One region of the Paenibacillus sp. CCS19 genome, then DNA from elsewhere that is predicted to be linked to it. Evidence: riboswitches for the same ligand, from Rfam matches in the RefSeq annotation. Region 1 holds a riboswitch; each other region holds the start of a gene.

Region 1 (4,638 bases):
GAATAAAAATCCAGCAGAAGAGAAGACCTACAATCGTAAGTTCAATCAACCGGCTGTATGCCGGAAACACCGGATACGACACATGCCCCAGCGCCCAAATAATCGTCGGCACCAGACAGCCTAAGAATCGCCGCTTGAACAGCCGCTCGAAGACGGCGATACCGAACAATCGATACAACGCTTCTTCTGAAATCGCCGCGCACCAAGCGAGCAGCGGGAATAGCAGCGGCAGCATCATATTATAAGGCGAAGATTCAACGCTTGTCGTCGACCACGAGCCGATGGACCTATCCAGACCTAGGAGCAGAATCGTCTGTGCGCCCAGCAGCGCGAAAGCGAGAGGATACGATATTTTCATCGATCGCCATACGTGACTGCCATATCCCTGCTCACCGTAGCGAAGCCATAGCGGCTTACCGAGCCTGCGCCATAAGCCGTCCCCGCTGACAAGACTGAACCAGATGGCAAGTCCCATGAGCACGGTGAAGATGTTGGAGATGATGAGGCCGCCAGCCGTCAGCGCCTCTGTATTCGGACGTGCGCCAAGCGTCGCGCGGATGCCGTCAGCCATGTTGTAGTTATTCACGATATAGAAGCCGAGGAACAGCAGGCAGAGCGCCAGGCCGCGGCGGAACAAAGCGATTTTGCGAATACGAATTGCCGTTATAATAGCCAGCAGAAACAACAGAGCATTCATCAGCATGCTGCCGTACAGAGACAACGTGCTTGCCAGATTTTTCTGCTTCTGAACGTATGATGTGTAGCTGTCAGGCGCACGGAATTTAGGGTCGTATTTCATAATAACCGGCTTGGAAGCCGAAGCGGGCCAATCAACCGTTACTTTAACCGTTAGCGCAGCATCACCGATGGAATAGCCTTTAGGCTGGATCGTGACGACATTGCCAGCTACTTTCGCATCTTTCAAGTCGGAGAGGCGGAAGCCGCTGGTGGATACAGCCGCTTGACGTGCGGTCATCAATCGGGACCAGTCCGACAGATAGCGGTCTTTGGCCTTCGTTCCCGTATTCGCAGGCAAGTATGTCCAGCCGGTTACTTGTCCGTTCTCCATATGTACCTGAACGAACAATGTGCCGGAATTCATCGTAAGCTCGGTCTGGAACGTATCGGTCGGAAACTTGCTGTCGTAGGTTTTGCCATAGGTGTCGAGCTGGTGTTCCTTCGATAAATAGCCGTACAGCATGCTGTCAGACTGATGTACGGTATGCGTGCCGCTGATTGGCTCGTTGAATCTGGACTTGGCGAAGGCGATTGCTTTGGCGGCGGCCTCTTCGCGTGTTAAGACTGGAGATGATTCCGCGTTTCCGCTGTCGGATGAAGGAACGAAGAGCGGTACGATTTGCAGCAGCAGGAAAATAATGAGGCCAAGCAGGCCGACGAACATGATCGAGCGGGGAATGCGCTGCGGCAGCAGCGGATAATCAGACATAAGGCCCTCCTTGTATGCCGTTAGCGGCAGCGGCTTGTATCGCTTCGGAATGAAACTTTTACTTCGTATGAGGTTGTCGGTGACGCCGTTTCACCTTGCTACTTTAGCATATGATCGCTTGGCCGAGCCAATGTCTCGATCGAGACGCTGAAAAAAAGCAGATAACAGTCGCAAGCGCGTAAAATAACGATCAGCGTCCAGCTAATGACAAGCTTGCCGCATAGATTCGTTTTTTTTCGGTGTAAATCGCCTCAATTGGAGGTAAATCCTTGTTGGTGTCGTTCTCCTATTCGCTATATAATTTGATACATTGCTTAACATTAATCAAATATTCAACAGCCGAATTTCCGAAGGAAAACGGGGGAACCATACTGTTGCCGTCTATGCAGACGCTGCCGATTCATCGGCCGTACGCGGCAACTTGGGGTGAATTCAGCATAAGGGAGGTCGAAGTGCCTTGCCTCAAGCTGATAGGGCGATCTATCCGGGCCCGAATCCGACAGCTAACCTCGTAGGCTGCATGGACAGAACTCATCGCAGACGGCATTGGGTTTCCAATGTCTTTTTTGTGCGCTTAGACAAGTCTGTTCATGGGATATGGAGAGGATAATGATGCACAAGGTTAACAAAAGAAAGCTGTTCAATTGGTCGCCGCCGCGCATTCTGGTAACGGGTTTCGCGCTAATTATTTTGCTGGGCGGACTGCTGCTCTCCCTTCCGATCTCCAATACGGACGGACAATATTTGCGCTACTTGGACGCCGTATTCACCGCAACATCTGCAACCTGTGTGACGGGACTCGTTGTGGTTGATACCGGCACGCATTTTACTACATTTGGCCAAATCGTTCTTATTGTATTAATCCAGATTGGCGGTTTAGGCTTCATGACAATGGCGACGTTAATCGCGCTCGTGCTGCGTAAGCGAATCTCGCTGAAGGAACGACTTGTGCTCCAGGAAGCAATGAATCAGTCGAACATGGAAGGGATCGTAAGGCTGATCCGCAAGGTGATCGTTTATTCGCTCGCCATTGAGGGAACAGGCGCTGTACTGTTCGCCATTCGGTTCGCTGCAGATATGCCGCTGGGCCGAGCCATCTACTATGGGATATGGCATGCAATTTCCATGTTTAACAATGCTGGCTTCGACTTATTCGGCGGGTTCCGAAGCTTGACCATGTATGTCGGGGACCCGATCGTGAACATAACCGCAATGGGACTTATTATTCTTGGTGGACTTGGCTTCGTCGTTATGTCCGATCTGATTGAATACCGTAACAACAAAAGGCTGTCGCTGCATTCTAAGGTTGTACTCACCATGACAGGCTTTCTGCTCGTCATTGGTACGATCGTCATCTTCATCTTCGAGTTCTCTAATAAACAGACCTTGGGATCGCTGGATTGGGGAGCCAAGATATGGGCCGCCATGTTCCAGTCCGTTACGCCGCGCACTGCAGGTGCGAATACGATCGATATCGGCGTCATGCGGCAGGCAACCATCTTCTTCATGGTCATCCTGATGTTTATCGGCGCATCGCCTGGCTCGACTGGCGGCGGCATCAAGACGACGACCTTCACAACGCTGATCGGCGCCGTGATTGCGATGATCCGCGGCAAGGAAGATATCGTATTGTTCAAATTCCGTCTGGCACGCGAGAGGATCTTCAAGGCGTTGACCATTACGATGCTGTCGCTCGTGCTTGTCATTGTCGTCACCATGTTGTTGTCGGCAACGGAAGACCGGGAGTTCCTACGGCTGCTGTTCGAGGCGACATCAGCTTTCGGCACGGTAGGCTTGTCTACAGGCATCACGCCATCGCTTAGTGATTTTGGCAAAATAATAATAAGCCTTACGATGTTTGCTGGCCGGCTTGGACCACTTACACTTGCGTACGCGCTTGGGCCGAAGGCAGAGAAGGATCTGTACCGTCATCCAGAAGGCAAAATCATTATTGGTTAATAAATAGATAAGAGGTAGGAGAAACCAAATGAAACAATTCGTTATTATCGGTCTGGGCCGCTTCGGCTCCAGCCTTGGCAAGGAGCTTGTCCAACTGGGCTATGAGGTACTCGGCATCGACAAGAATGAAGAGACGGTCGATGACATGAGCCGTGTGTTGACACACGTCGTAGCCGCAGATGCGACAGATGAGGAGACGCTGCGCGCACTAGGTGTTCGCAACTTCGACTGCGGTATCGTTGCCATCGGCGATGATATTCAATCGAGCATACTGGCTACGATTCAATTGAAGGACATTGGCGTAAAGTCGGTTGTTGCGAAGGCATTAAGCGAATTGCATGGCCGAGTATTGGAGAAGCTTGGGGTTGACCGCGTTATCTATCCAGAACGGGATATGGGCATCCGTGTTGCGCATCAGCTTGTGTCGCCGAATCTGCTCGACTACATTGAACTGTCTAAGGACTATACGATCGCGGAGCTTGCGGTACCGAACTGCCTCAATGGCAAGTCGCTGCAGGATATTAATACGAGAGCGCGTTATGGCTGCAGCATCGTCGCGATCAATAAGCCCAAAGGCGGCGTCATTATCGCGCCAACTGCCAATGAAGTATTGGCGGAGAAAGACGTTATGGTCGTCATCGGCACGAACAAACAAATCGAACAATTCGAAGAGGCGATCGTGCGATAGCTTCATTCCACGCACTCAAAGCGCGTTAGCTGCTGGAGGAAATTATGTCACATCAAGCATTACTTGCTATTGCAATCTTTCTGTTAGCATACGGGTTTATTATTTCAGAGAAAATTCATCGTACGATACTCGCCATGATTGGCGGATTGCTGATGGTTGCAGTCGGTATTGTCGATCAGGAAACGGCGCTTCATCATATCGACTTCAATACGCTGGGGCTGCTCATCGGTATGATGATCATCGTATCGATCACAGCGGATACAGGCTTGTTCAAGTACATTGCGATTAAGGCTGCGAAGAAAGCAAAGGGCAGTCCGATTCGAATCCTGATATCGCTTGCCGTCATAACGGCAGCTGCCTCTGCTTTTCTCGATAATGTAACGACAGTACTGCTTATCGTGCCAGTTACGTTTAGCATTACGCGCCAGTTAGCCGTATCCCCGTTTCCGTTTCTTATCAGTCAGATTCTCGCATCGAATGTGGGGGGGACGGCAACGCTCATCGGCGACCCGCCGAATATTATGATCGGCAGCGCTGTTGAGGA
Region 2 (4,638 bases), on a different contig from region 1:
GATCTGCTGCGTCCGGTTGCGCATAGGCTCGACGCCCGCATACGCGCGATTTTTGGCTATTAGAACTCGAAGAAAATAAACGTTTTATATATAGGAAGGAGAAAGTAAGACAACATGAACGGAAAAGTTACATTAATTGATACGCATACGCACTTGGACAATCACAAATTCGACAATGACCGTGAGGAAGTTATCGCACGAGCAAGAGAAGCGGGTGTCGAAATTATGGTGAATATCGGGTTTGACCGCGAAACGATTCCGACGACGATGGCATTGGCGGAAAAGCATGATTTTATCTATGCGGCTGTTGGCTGGCACCCTGTTGAGAGCATCCATATGCAGGAGGGAGATCTCGAATGGATCGAGTCGCTGATGTCGCATCCGAAGGTTGTGGCTATCGGTGAAATCGGTCTCGATTACCACTGGGATACTTCACCGAAGGATGTCCAGCATCGCGTATTCCGCGAGCAGATCCGTCTGGCGCGCAAAGTCGGTAAACCGATCGTCATTCATAACCGAGATGCTTCGGAGGACGTCGTACGTATATTGAAGGAAGAGAAGGCGGAAGAGGTCGGAGGCATTATGCACTGCTTCTCCGGCAGCTGGGAAACGGCCAAAGCTTGTCTCGATATGAACTTCTATATTTCGTTCGGCGGACCGGTTTCATTTACCAATGCAAGGGTTCCAAAGGAAGTGCTTTCACGAGTGCCGGACGACCGTCTGCTCATCGAAACGGACTCCCCTTATTTGGCACCGCACCCTTATAGAGGGAAGAGAAATGAGTCCTCCTATGTCGCACTGGTAGCTGATGCCGCTGCGGCAATTAAAGGAATGAGCGTTGAAGAAATTGGATATTTAACGTCTCTAAACGCTAGAAAATGTTTCCGTTTTGATCAATAATGGCTGAAATCGTGAGGAATCGGGACCTTACGCGTGATAAAAGTTGATTTTGTCCCCAAAACCGCTTCTCTTTTCGCTGAATTTCCTTAAATATCGTTTAAATCGTCTTTTATCTGTTCTTTACAATGCATGCGAACACGGGGTATGATTCATTTCAGAACTTACACAATGTATTGGATTTCCAGTAGTACGCTTAATCTCCTAACGGAGAACGGGGGAACCATATGTGGAAATGCTGCACAGTGATTTGTGCGCATGGAAGCATAACCGATGGGGTGAATTTGGAAGCATTGCATAGCGGTCGATCCGCTGCAATGTGACGATAGGGCAACTCTCTTGCCCGAACCCGACAGCTAACCTCGTAAGCGAAATAGAGAGATCAACCTTCGAATCCCACTTTCCATGTTTAGTCGCGACCAAACGGGAAGCCACGAAGCAGATGATCCTCTGTCGATGGCTTCTTTTCTTTTCGAATAAAGAAGTTTACGTCGACATAGGGTTAGCAATGGAGGTGAAGGTGAGAGGGACTGGATAGCATGATTCGTCATGCCAATATACTATAGTCGCGTCAATTGTATCATGCGAAACACTCGACGGCGGGACTTTGAAGGAGGACCGAAGAAGTGGGCGTAATTCCGCAAGAGGACACCCATGGGAAACGATCATCCAGCATGTCATTCGCATTGCGATGGAAGCATGAAAACGTGCGGTTAATCACATTGAGTATAATTATCTCAATCGCTATGACTTTCATGTTATTGGTGTTGTTGTACGGAACGGCTGAGAGAAGCGTCTCCGTAGTAGTGAATGGACAAGAGAGCATCGTGAAAACGAAGCAATGGGTCCTGCAACGCCTACTGGATGAACAAGCTATTACGGTTGGGCCGCATGATAAGGTGTCGATCCCTTTGAATGCAGCGATTAAGGATGGAGATCGTGTCGTCATCGACACGGCGAATCCAGTGACCGTAACAGCTGATGGCAAGACTTGGACTGTGTACACGACCGAGGATACCGTGCAAGCGGCGATCGAGGAATTAAATATTCCGGTTCGTAGCTACGACAAAGTATATCCGGCGCTGACGGCTGACCTGACACCGAACATGGCGGTGAAGGTCGTACGTGTGGAGCGTAAAGTAACGAGCTCCCAGCATACGGTTCCTTTCACGATCGTGAAGCAAGAAGATCCTACCCTTGAGCAGGGTAAGGAGAAGACGGTTAAGAGCGGCACTGATGGTGTCGTTGTGAAACAATTCGAGAGCGTGTACGAGGACGGCAAGCTCGTATCGACAGCGCTCGTCGAGAAAGCCGTACAGCGGCCGGCGGTTAGCCAAGTGGTTGCTGTCGGTACGAAGAAGGCGCAGCCGAAGGTTACGACATTATCGGCCAAGGCTTCGAGCGGCCCGCAGACGGTATCTTTGAAAGGCATTTCCTTCAAGGCGAAGAAAGTGCTGAAGAATGTTACGCTTACGGCCTATTCCGCCGGCGTGAAGTCGACGGGCAAGAGCGCGAACCATCCGCAATACGGCATTACCGCTTCCGGCACGAAAGTGAAGGAAGGACGGACGATTGCCGTTGACCCTAACGTTATTCCGATCGGTTGGTGGGTATACATCGAAGGCATCGGATTCCGTCGTGCGGAGGATAAGGGAAGCGCGGTTAAAGGAAACAAGATCGACGTTTATTACGAGAGCGAAGACTACGCGGAAGAGTTCGGTTCGAAGAAAGGCTATACGGTGTACATCATCGGGCCTAACAAACCGTCCTCCAGCTAGTGGGTGTCGCGTTATCCGATAGCAGTATCAGATATGTATCGTAATTCACAGCCAAATATGCCATCATAAGAAGAGGCGATGCCTCTTCTTTTTGTATGCTCGCGGGAAGGAATGGCGCAAGATGATTAAAGAAATAATTGTGGTTGAAGGCAAAGACGATACGACGGCTATTAAGCGCGCTGTCGAGGCAGATACAATAGAAACCGGCGGCTCTGCGATCGGCGAACAGGTGCTGAAGCGGGTTGAGCTTGCTATGGAACGCCGCGGCGTTATTATTTTTACAGATCCGGATCATGCAGGTGAACGCATTCGGCGTATCGTCGCGCAGCGTGTTCCCGGCTGCAAGCATGCGTTTCTTCCTCAGGAGGAAGCGATGTACAAAGGCGATATCGGTGTCGAAAATGCATCGCCGGAAGCCATTCGCAAAGCGCTGGCTAATGTGCGAACGGAGCAGCTGGCAGGAGAAGGCGGATCGGTCGAAGTAACTTGGGACGATATTATAGAAGCGGGACTTACCGTTCATCCTCAGGCGTCTGAGCGTCGAGAGGTAATTGGCAAGCTGCTCGGAATCGGTTATGCGAACGGCAAAACCTTCTACAAACGATGCGTCAGCTTCCGAATTACGAAGACGGAGTTTATAGAAGCATGGCGGCAAATGGAACAGCAGCTGGAACAGGAGCGTGGCTAGTTAATGAGCAGCAATGAACAGAAGAAGAATACGGCGGTAGAGGTAGCTACCCCTTCGCGGACACGCGATATCGTGAAGAAATACGGCTTCGAGTTCAAGAAGAGTCTTGGACAGAACTTTCTAATCGACCAGAACATCCTGCACAAAATCGTGTCGGCTGCTGAGCTTGATTCGACCAAAGGTGCACTCGAGATTGGACCAGGTATTGGCGCACTCACGCAGCATCTGGCTCAATCGGCTGGCAAGGTGACGGCAGTAGAGATCGACAACCGTCTCATTCCGATTCTGCGCGATACGCTCGCAGGCGAAGATAACGTTGAGGTTATTCATGCGGACGTGCTCAAGCTGGATCTGAATCAGCTGTTCGCAGAGCGCTTCAATGATGTGTCAGGCGTCAGCGTAGTGGCGAATCTACCTTACTACGTGACAACCCCGATTCTTATGAAGCTGCTAGAGGAACGGCTGCCGCTGGAGAATATCGTCGTTATGATCCAGAAGGAAGTTGCAGACCGAATGGCGGCCAAGCCAGGCGGCAAGGATTATGGCAGCTTGAGCGTCGCCGTGCAATATTACTGCGTACCGAGCATCGTATGCATCGTACCGCATACGGTGTTCATCCCGCAGCCCAATGTCGATTCGGCAGTGATCAAGCTGGCGCTGCGGGATAAGCCCGCTGTCGAAACGCCGGACGAGGCGCATTTCTTCCGCGTGGTGCAGTCATCCTTCGCACAGCGCCGCAAGACGCTCATGAACAACCTATCGTCCTGGCTCGGCAAAGACCAGCGTGAAACGTTGACTACGCTGCTGGAGCAGATCGACATCGACCCAGGCCGCCGCGGCGAAACGCTCTCCCTAGACGAATTCGCCAAACTAAGCACTGCCCTTTACGAAGCCGGCCTCGGCCTGCAAGGTTAGGTTTACACGGCTAGCCACCGATCGACACTTGAAATAACAATGCCCCTATTCCATTGCATTATGTGCAACGGAATAGGGGCTGTATTTGTTTACAGCGTCTCCCGCTGTAAAACGTGCAACAGGAGCTGCCAATGGCTACAACCGACCCCGAGACGCCTTTCAACCGTTGTTTCTGTTGTACGGATTACAACCACAGCATGTTATGCAGGCATAACACACCTTTTCTGTTGTAACAATTACAACGGCGGCTGGGCAGAAAATGTTGCGGACATTCGAGTATGAGCACCTAATAGCTCAGTCCCGCCAAATGGTATACATACGTTCGAACTGCTTTTCCCTACTAAAGCCCTCAGATACCGA
Region 3 (4,638 bases), on a different contig from region 1:
GTACGATCCAGGCAACCTCGTTCACGAGGGCTTCGAGCAATATCGGATGGGGCTCGAGCTGCTCGGTCCGTACTTGGCACATGTCCATGTCAAGAACGCTGGCTGGATGCCTGCAACCGATAGCACAGATCCACTCGATCCTGTTTCCTGGCATTGCGCCTGGCAGCCGGTTGCAGGTGGCATCGTACCTTGGAAACGTGTGTTAGCAGACTTGAAGGCGGTCGGCTATCAAGGTGCGTTCGGCATTGAAGATTTCAGCGGCGCGTTCGACAGCAGCGAGATGCTTCAGCTGTTCGTCCGTCAAATGCATACATGGTGGGAAGAAGTGCAATAACTTAACCCGCTGATCAAAGCCTGACCCATCGTTAATATGCATGCATAATATTGGCGTTCCGCGGAGAAAACAACGAGGATTGTATTCTTTTCCGCCCCTCCGTTTTGAAGGGAGAACGTCCAATGAAACGACAATCTAGAATCGTTATTCTGCTCGTCCTTGCACTTCTGCTTGCCAATCCGATTGATGCTTCAGCCTATCCGTCCGAAGCCGAACCAACACCAAGCGATCACGCTGCAGCTTCAGTCGACAGCAGCCGGACCATGCAATCGACAGAGCAGTACAATTCGTACGCCCGTCCCCGCAAGAAACAGCGGAAGCAGGCCGTTATGAGCTGGATTACACTGGAGAAGCGATATCCAGGCGCATTCGTCACGCATGGTCCTCGCAGTGTGCGGCGAGCAGCGCTAACGTTCGACGATGTACCGGATCCGCGCTATACGGGCAAAGTGCTCGATGTACTCGCGCGTTATAACGTGAGAGCGACGTTCTTCGTGCTCGGTTCCCTGGCAACGCGCTATCCGCAGCTCGTTCGCCGAATGGAGCGAGAAGGTCACACCGTCGGCAACCATTCTTACAACCATGCGGTATTCTCGCAATTAACCGCCGAACAGTATCAACGCCAGATTGCTCGAACAGATGCGATTCTTGCACCTCTCGTTGGATATAGTCCGCGCTATATCCGTCCGCCTTATGGCGAGATAAGACCCGCTCAAGTGCAGTGGGCGAAGCGCAACGGCTACGTTGTTGTGAACTGGGACGTCGATTCCGTCGATTGGCGAAGCTTGCGAAGCAGGTCGGTCATTATCAACGTCCGCAAGACGCTCCAGCCAGGCTCGATCATTCTCCAGCATGCTGGCGGAGGCAGTACACAGGATCTATCGGGTACCGTCGAGGCGCTGCCTGTTATTATCCGAATGCTGCGGAACAAAGGATACGAGCTCGTGACGATTCCAGAGATGCTCGGCTCCTCAGATGGCCGCTGGCAGCAGCGATAAGTCAACAACAACTGTACAACCTGCCACGAACAACAAGAAAGCGGAGATGCAATAATTGCATCTCCGCTTTCTTGTTGCTGCCATGCGAGCCAATAAACAAATTAATAATTACGATTCCAGTACATAAACCTTCACATACTGAATGCCGAAGTCGCTCACCTGTGCTGCTGTGCCTGGGACGAACAGATCGATGCGATTGCCCTTAATCGCACTGCCTACGTCCAATGCGGTAGCGATCATTCCTCCAGTCGGAAGTCCTGCAAAGTCGTAACCGACTATGTACAGCTTCGTGCCTAGCGCGATCTTCGATGGATCGACAGCTACTGTGCCTACCTTAAGCGAATTACCGAAGTAATCAAGTCCGCCCCAGCCGCCATTCTCTGCTGGATCCGCTGAATAAGCTGTTGCCGTCATTTGAATCGTTTTCGAAACATCAAACTGCTTACCGCCAACTGTCACACTGTCGTTGCTAACTGTGCTTGCTGTTGTTGCCGATGCCGCAGGCGCCGATGCCACTTTAAACGTATTGCTTATCGTGGGAATGGACAGCCGCTGGCCTTCAATAATATTGTTCGGATTCACACTCGGATTGGCTGAAGCAATCTGCTGCATCGTCAATCCGTAGTACTGGGACAGCGTCCAGAACGTCGTTGTCTTCGTCGCCACATGAACGGAAGCTGCATCGGCGGATGCCGCGGATGCGGACCAAGCGATCGAGATGCCAAGAGCAGCAGCAGCCGCTGTGCGGGCCCACTGCTTCAAACATTTTGCAAACGGTTTCACTGTAAGCTGTGTCATTAAGTTAGAATCCTCCTGTTGTATACGCCTACGAGGTTAGTTGTCGGATTCGGATGAGGAGTCACCCTACGCATCGAACAACTGGCGCCCGCCAGCTGCTTATGCGATTCACCCCGAGGATTCAGCTCGCCTTTATGGCAATCTGAATACCATGAATCTCCCCCGCACGTTAGTTTCGGCTCGCGTAAAACAATACCACATTTAACTCACCCATGAAACTGGTAATTGCCGCCACTACAAGTTCCATCCTACTCCCGCCTGCCCGCAAATGACCCTTCCGCCACCTCCCCATTAGCGGAAAAATCGCCATTCATTCCGTTGAAATTACAGAAACGAAGAAGCCGCAAGCTAGTAAAGTCTTATATTTGTACAAATGCCGTTGCAGGCACGATTCCTGCCTGAATACAATGGCGTAGCATTTGTATATGGAAGCTGTTTGTCCCGTTACACGGGATGGCTCGTGATTGGAGGTCGTTGCATTACATGATGAACATCATGATCATGGCCGGCGGCAAAGGTACCCGGTTCTGGCCCCGCAGCGTCAAAACAATACCTAAGCAATTCCTGTCATTCGGCTCGGGACCTACGCTCATCCAGCAGACTGTTGACCGATTCCGGCGCCTGGTGCCTGATGAACGTCTATTCATTGCAGCGCCTACCGCGCACGTCCCGCTCGTAACCAGCCAACTTCCCTCTTTATCCACCGAACAAATCTTCACCGAGCCGGAGCAAAAAGGGACGGCCGCCTGCATCGCCTATGCCGCTTACACCATGCTGGCCAAAGGCGATGATCGCCCGATCGTATTCGTACCCGCAGATCAATATGTCGCCGACGATGACGTTTATCTCGCCGCCATCGAGCGAGCTGCACAGGCTGCGACTGCCGTTAATTCGATTGTCACGCTTGGCATACGGCCGGATCGCCCCGACACGGGCTTCGGCTACATGGAGATCAAAGCCGATGAAGATCAGTCGGATGCGGAGGATTCCCTGCATAAAGTGAAACGATTCTTAGAAAAACCCGATGCCGCTACGGCAGAGAAGTTAATTCAACAGCACAACGTGTATTGGAACAGCGGCATCGTTGTATGGCGTCCCTCCTCCATCTTGCATCACATCGCCATGAAGGAACCGGCGCTGTGGCAGCCGTTCATTGAACACGATGGCAATCCTGCCTTAGCCTACGCAGACATTCCCGAACTCTCGATCGATTACGCTGTGCTCGAGAAAACCGACGAAATCCACTGCATTCCAATCGACTGCGGCTGGGACGATATCGGATCATGGGCTGCTTTTCGCCGACATCATCCGTCTGATGCGCTTGGCAATGTCGCACAAGGCGCCATTCGGCTGTTTGAAAGCGAAGGCAACACCGTCTATTCCGAGACGGAGACGCTGCTTATCGGCGTATCCGACTTGATAGTCGTCTCCACCCCGCACGGTCTGCTCGTCTGCCATCGGTCCGAAGAGCCTCGGTTGAAATATTGGCTGAACGAGTCCATGAGGTGATGCAAGTGAAGGCTCTCATTACGGGCATCAACGGCTTTGTCGGAGGCCACCTTGCATCGTATTTGCTAAGCGAAGGCATTGAAGTCGCCGGCACCTGCCGCTGCAGGCAGCATAACGGAGAAGACGCCCTCTCGAATAAGAACATCCGCTTAATCGAGTGCGAACTTCGAGATGCCGCTGCCGTCGAAGAAGTCATTGCTGCCGAGCGTCCCGATCATCTATTCCATCTGGCTGCGCAAAGCTTCGTTCCCGCCTCATGGGCATCGCCCAGCGATACGATCCATAATAACGTCGCAGGTCAGGTACACTTGCTCGAAGCGATTCGACTTCATAAGCTTCCGACCAAAGTGCTCATCGCAGGATCAAGCGAGGCGTACGGCGAGGTACACACGAATGAGATTCCCGTTACGGAAAATAACCCGCTAAGGCCGATGAATCCTTATGCCATCAGCAAAATCGCGCAGGACTTTCTAGGCATGCAATACTACCGGCAGTATGGCATACCTATCGTTCGGATGCGGACGTTTAATCATATCGGGCCTCGGCAGAACGAACATTTCGTTACGTCCAGCTTCGCCAAGCAAATCGCCGAAATCGAGAAGGGGCTGCGTCCGCCGGTTCTCTATGTCGGCAATCTGGAGGCCAGGCGGGATTTCACCGACGTCCGCGATGTCGTACACGCCTATTGGCTTGCGATTCAACACGGCACCCCTGGCGAGTGCTATAACGTTGCTTCAGGTCGAAGCTGGTCAGCCGGCGACCTGCTGCAGCTGCTGCTGTCCCTCTCTCCGATTAAAGTCACCATTGAACAAGATGCCGCACGGATGCGGCCATCGGATGTCCCTATCGTTATCGGCGATTCAGCCAAGTTGACCAGCCAAACCGGCTGGCTGCCTAAGATCCCGATCGAGACAACGATGCAAGAGGTGCTCGAGTATTGGCGGGATCAGCTCGACAAGAGCTAATGCCGAAACCTTCAACTTCAACTTCCCAAAGGTT
Region 4 (4,638 bases), on a different contig from region 1:
GAAGCAAATCCTGCACGGAATCCTTCATGCCCTCACCTCTTATTCATAGCGTTCAATGCAATGGTCTACCGTATAGTAGATCGTTCACCTATATATTGACGTACGTTATATCTACTATCGATATATCGTACATCGATATAGTATCATTAGCAAACTTGTATGTCAACGAGTTCCATGTATGAGGTTGGCAAACAGGCTTTCTCCACTCTTCCTGGACAATCTGATTGAAAGGCAACGATAAACGCAACAAGGCCATCCTTCGATAAAGGATGGCCTTGTGTATGGTTAGTTGATCGTAACAAGAGCTTACTTTTTCAAATGATAAGGCACCGTCGTAAGGACGACGCTGGAGTGGTACAGCAGCCGAGTGCGCAGATAGAAGCTGGTCTGGTTGTGCAGGATGTTGTGCCAGCCTTTCTTCGGTATGAACTGCGGAATGATGACCGTTACCTGATGATTCGATTCCTTCGCCTTCCGCTCAACCGTATCAACGAACTTCAGCAGCGGTTGAACGATGCTCCGATATGGAGAATGCAGCGTAACGAGTCGAACATCCGGCATGAAGTCCTCCCATTTGCGCTCGAAGATCGCTTCCTCATCCCGCTCGAACGGGATATAGACGGCAATGATCTGTGCCGGCCCCAGCGATTTGGCATATTTGAGCGATTGCTCCACGACATGCGTAATGCCCGATACCGGAAGAATGATGACATTGCCTTCAATCGGCAAGACCGGTTCGCTCGTCGCGCGGCTCAGCTGTTCGCCAATCGCTTCATAGTGCTTGTTGATGCGATGCAGAACGAAGATAAGCACCGGCAGGAAGATGAGAATCGGCCATACATGCGAGAACTTCGTCAGGAAGAAAATAATCGACACCGTAAAGCTGATCAGCGCGCCGACGCCGTTAATCGTCAGCTTCGTCACCCAGCCTTTCGGCTTCTCGCGAATCCACTTCACCATCATCCCTGTCTGCGACAACGTGAACGGAATGAATACGCCAACCGCATAGAGCGGAATCAATTGATCCGTCTGCCCTTTGAACAGGATGATCAGCAGGATCGACAGTACGGCCAAGCTAATAATGCCGTTGGAGTAACCAAGACGGTCGCCCCGAGCCGTGAACATGCGCGGAATGAACTTATCTTTGGCAAGGTTGACCGCCAACAGCGGGAACGCCGAGTAGCCCGTATTCGCCGCAAGCACCAGAATGAGTGCCGTTGTGCCTTGGATGAAGAAGTACATGAAATGACGTCCGAACGTATCCTCCGCAATCTGCGACACGACGGTGACTTCAGCCTTCGGCGAAATGCCGTAGTAGTAAGCCAGGAAGACGATACCCGCAAACAACACAGCCAGCAGCACACCCATTGCGGACAACGTCTTCGCCGCATTGTTCGGCTCCGGCGACTTGAAGTTCGGGATCGCGTTCGAGATCGCCTCGACGCCCGTCAACGCCGAGCTGCCGGATGCGAATGCCTTGAGCAGCAGGAACAAGCTGATTCCCGCGACATGCGTGCCCATCGGCGCATGAAGCTCAGGCGCCACGCCGCCCGTTGCGATATTGTACAAGCCCGCCCCGATCAGAATGAACAGCGCCAGCACGAACAGATAAACCGGATACGCCAGAATGGACGCGGATTCCGTTACGCCGCGCAGATTGAGCAGCGTGATGAGCAGAACGAATATGATAGCTATTAGAACGGTGTGTTCGTGCAAACTCGGGAACGCCGATGTAATCGCATCTGTACCTGCCGACACACTAACCGCAACAGTCAGAATATAATCGACCAGCAGCGATACGCCCGCCACCAGCCCTGGGTATTTGCCGAGATTTTGCTTCGAGACGACATAAGCGCCGCCGCCATGCGGATAAGCGAATATAATTTGCCGATACGATAAAATAAGTGCGGTCAACAGCACCAGAACGCCGATGCCGATCGGAATCGAATACCAGAAAGCGGTCATACTAACCGCAACGAGTGCGATTAATATTTGTTCAGGGCCATAAGCCACCGACGACAACGCGTCCGATGACAGGATAGCCAAAGCTTTCGTTTTGTTCAACCGCTGTTCGCCGAGCTCGGTCGACTTGAGCGGGCGTCCGATTATGACGCGTTTTAGACTTGCAATCACGAGCAATCCCCCCACGACTTTCTTGCATTTCTCTATTTTTGCGCAGCAAAAAACCGCAAGGCTTCTCCTTGCGGTTATCAATAACCGAAGTCGTGTCCCCCCTCAACAACGCTTACGAGGTTAGCTGTCGGATTCGGGCGGTTGAAGTCGCCCTACGGTGCGTGAACACCGATTCACCCCGGGCGCCATTATGCTGCATGAGCGCCGTTGGTTCCCCCGTTTTCCTTTCAGAAATTCAGCGAATATGTGATGCGCTAATCATAACGCCATCACCTATTGCTGTAAAATCGCGTTTTGGGGCAAAAAAGATAAGAATGATTGTAGCTGCAAGAATGTAAACGCTTGCTATGGTGTGTCTTGTCGATTATTTAAGCTAGAGCTGTCATTATCTCGTGCTTGCGCATATTGTCACACAATTCAGTCGACCGTACAGTTATTGCACATCGAGTTTTTTCTTCTTCGTGATATGAAGTTCGCCTTGCATCACATGAAGATAGATCGTATAGGTTCCCGGCGCTTCAAACGTATAATTCGTTACATACTGACCATCCCCTGCCTCGGTCGTCTTCACATATTCAGGCAGTCCTTTGTTATCCGGCTTGCGAATGTCGACCTGAATATCTGGCGTTATATCAGCGCTCAGTCCCGTCGTCTGTACGATCAGCTTGACCGCCTCATTGGCCTTCACTACCGCCGGATCGCTCGCGAACTCGACCGTCACATCCTTCGGATCGACTTCCCCTTCCTGCGCTGCCGCTCCGCATCCTGCCAAGCCCCATACGAGTACCAATATAACTGCAATCGTCAGCCATCTTGTCGATTTCATTGCCATCCGTCCTTCCTCCTATTGCTATGCACCAACATTATACCCCCAGATCGGTACAGCTAGTTGGAAAGTAACGAGATCGTCAAATTTGACCATTCCGTGACTAGGGTCACAATGTGCGCGAAGTCACCTTCCTGAAGTAACATAATGGCATACGCTCGTCACATTAGACCATTCAGTGTACACCATGGCATCTTCTATACTATTGTCAAAAATAAGGAGGTCGCCGCCACATGCCACCCTCATCTGAACCCATTCGCGTCGTAATCGGCGCAGGAGCTTCGAATAACAATCCGGATTGGCTGCTGACGCAGCAATCCGAGCTAGATCTGCTGCGGCGTGACGATTGGGCTGCTAAGTTCCGGTCTGCTTCCCTGTCGGCTATACTAGCCGAACATGTTTGGGAGCATCTCAACTTCGAAGAAGGCGTTCAGGCAGCGCGTGTCTGCTTCGAATATTTGAAGCCAGGCGGTTATGTGCGCTGCGCCGTGCCGGACGGGTATTTTGCAGATGAGAATTACCAGCGGATCGTGCAAATCGGCGGACCTGGCCCTGCCGACCATCCTGCCGCCAGCCACCGCATCGTTCATAACTATCGGACGCTGACCGCCATGTTCGAAGCCGCTGGATTCGAGGTGCGTCTGCTCGAGTATTGCGATGAGGATGGTCAATTCCATTACGAGGAGTGGGATGCCGAGAAGGGCTTCATCTACCGTTCTCTTCGTTATGACCACCGCAATCAAGAGGGCAAGCTTGGCTTCGTCTCGCTTATTGTGGATGCGAGGAAGCCGGATGATCGCTGAAGATCGACATATGAGGGGGAAACTATCTCAATGGAGAGGAAGTTAGCGAGGTAAACACACACTTATCTCTCTGGGCAGTACTTTCGAGCATTGAGGTGCGTGTAAACCACGCTTATCCTCGCTCTATATACGATATCACCACGGCAGGTGTGTGCTAAGTGGGGATTGGCCACGCTTAGCGCACGCTGAGCAGCGTTCGTGTTCATATAGGTGTGGGTAAACCACACTTAGTCTGGGTCTACATACAATATCACCTCGGCAGGTGTGTGCTAAGTGGGGATAGGCCACGCTTAGCGCACGCTGAGCAGCGTTCGTGTACATATAGGTGTGGGCAAACCACACTTATTCTCACTCTACTTACGATATCACCACGGCAGATGTGTGCTATGTGGGGATATGTCACACTTAGCGCACGCTGAGCAGCGTTCGTGTACATATAGGTGTGGGCAAACCACGCTTACTCTCGTTCTACATACGATATCACCATAGTAGATGTGTACTAAGTGGGGATATGTCGCACTTAGCGCACGCTGAACCGCGTTTGCTCACATTTAGGTGTGGGTAAACCACAGCTATTACCGTACCTCCAGCGTTATCCCCATGTTGGCAAGCGCCAATCGTCTCCACAACACAAAAAACAGTCGAGCAACCCTGCTCGACTGTTCCGTAATTTCCTTCCCAATTCTATTCCTTCTCTGGTTTCTTCAGATGCCTAGCTGCCCAGCTCCACGCAATCGTAAGCCCAGCCTGCGCTCAGCCATGGGCCAAGGTCGCTCGAACCGCTGATCGGCGTAATGCTTAACGTGTTCGTACCGTTTACGAAGTAAGATGCAGGGATGCTCCACGAGAACGTTGTATTATTGCCGCGGTATGTCC

Evidence for each region. Region 1 has a riboswitch for cyclic di-AMP ahead of SBI19_RS28790 (TrkH family potassium uptake protein). Riboswitches for the same ligand answer to the same signal wherever they lie in the genome.
Region 2: linked by a shared signal. The riboswitch ahead of SBI19_RS23280 (resuscitation-promoting factor) and the one ahead of SBI19_RS28790 (TrkH family potassium uptake protein) in region 1 are both predicted to bind cyclic di-AMP.
Region 3: linked by a shared signal. The riboswitch ahead of SBI19_RS14370 (3D domain-containing protein) and the one ahead of SBI19_RS28790 (TrkH family potassium uptake protein) in region 1 are both predicted to bind cyclic di-AMP.
Region 4: linked by a shared signal. The riboswitch ahead of SBI19_RS17235 (APC family permease) and the one ahead of SBI19_RS28790 (TrkH family potassium uptake protein) in region 1 are both predicted to bind cyclic di-AMP.

The regions. Positions count from the first base shown of each region.
Region 1 covers NZ_BTCK01000079.1:8,993-13,630, reverse strand. The annotation lists gene SBI19_RS28795 (CPBP family intramembrane glutamic endopeptidase) at 1-1,447, opposite strand, end outside; cyclic di-AMP (ydaO/yuaA leader) riboswitch at 1,775-1,980, shown strand; gene SBI19_RS28790 (TrkH family potassium uptake protein) at 2,060-3,406, shown strand; gene SBI19_RS28785 (potassium channel family protein) at 3,435-4,094, shown strand; gene SBI19_RS28780 (ArsB/NhaD family transporter) at 4,139-4,638, shown strand, end outside.
Region 2 covers NZ_BTCK01000042.1:41,734-46,371, reverse strand. The annotation lists gene SBI19_RS23290 (HD domain-containing protein) at 1-63, shown strand, start outside; gene SBI19_RS23285 (TatD family hydrolase) at 115-900, shown strand; cyclic di-AMP (ydaO/yuaA leader) riboswitch at 1,081-1,283, shown strand; gene SBI19_RS23280 (resuscitation-promoting factor) at 1,524-2,675, shown strand; gene rnmV (ribonuclease M5) at 2,797-3,363, shown strand; gene rsmA (16S rRNA (adenine(1518)-N(6)/adenine(1519)-N(6))-dimethyltransferase RsmA) at 3,367-4,278, shown strand.
Region 3 covers NZ_BTCK01000018.1:43,484-48,121, forward strand. The annotation lists gene SBI19_RS14360 (sugar phosphate isomerase/epimerase family protein) at 1-334, shown strand, start outside; gene SBI19_RS14365 (polysaccharide deacetylase family protein) at 457-1,332, shown strand; gene SBI19_RS14370 (3D domain-containing protein) at 1,441-2,130, opposite strand; cyclic di-AMP (ydaO/yuaA leader) riboswitch at 2,141-2,321, opposite strand; gene SBI19_RS14375 (mannose-1-phosphate guanylyltransferase) at 2,614-3,639, shown strand; gene SBI19_RS14380 (GDP-mannose 4,6-dehydratase) at 3,645-4,604, shown strand.
Region 4 covers NZ_BTCK01000024.1:88,564-93,201, reverse strand. The annotation lists gene SBI19_RS17240 (PadR family transcriptional regulator) at 1-28, opposite strand, end outside; gene SBI19_RS17235 (APC family permease) at 307-2,133, opposite strand; cyclic di-AMP (ydaO/yuaA leader) riboswitch at 2,228-2,384, opposite strand; gene SBI19_RS17230 (FixH family protein) at 2,567-2,965, opposite strand; gene SBI19_RS17225 (class I SAM-dependent methyltransferase) at 3,193-3,762, shown strand; gene SBI19_RS17220 (rhamnogalacturonan lyase B N-terminal domain-containing protein) at 4,475-4,638, opposite strand, start outside.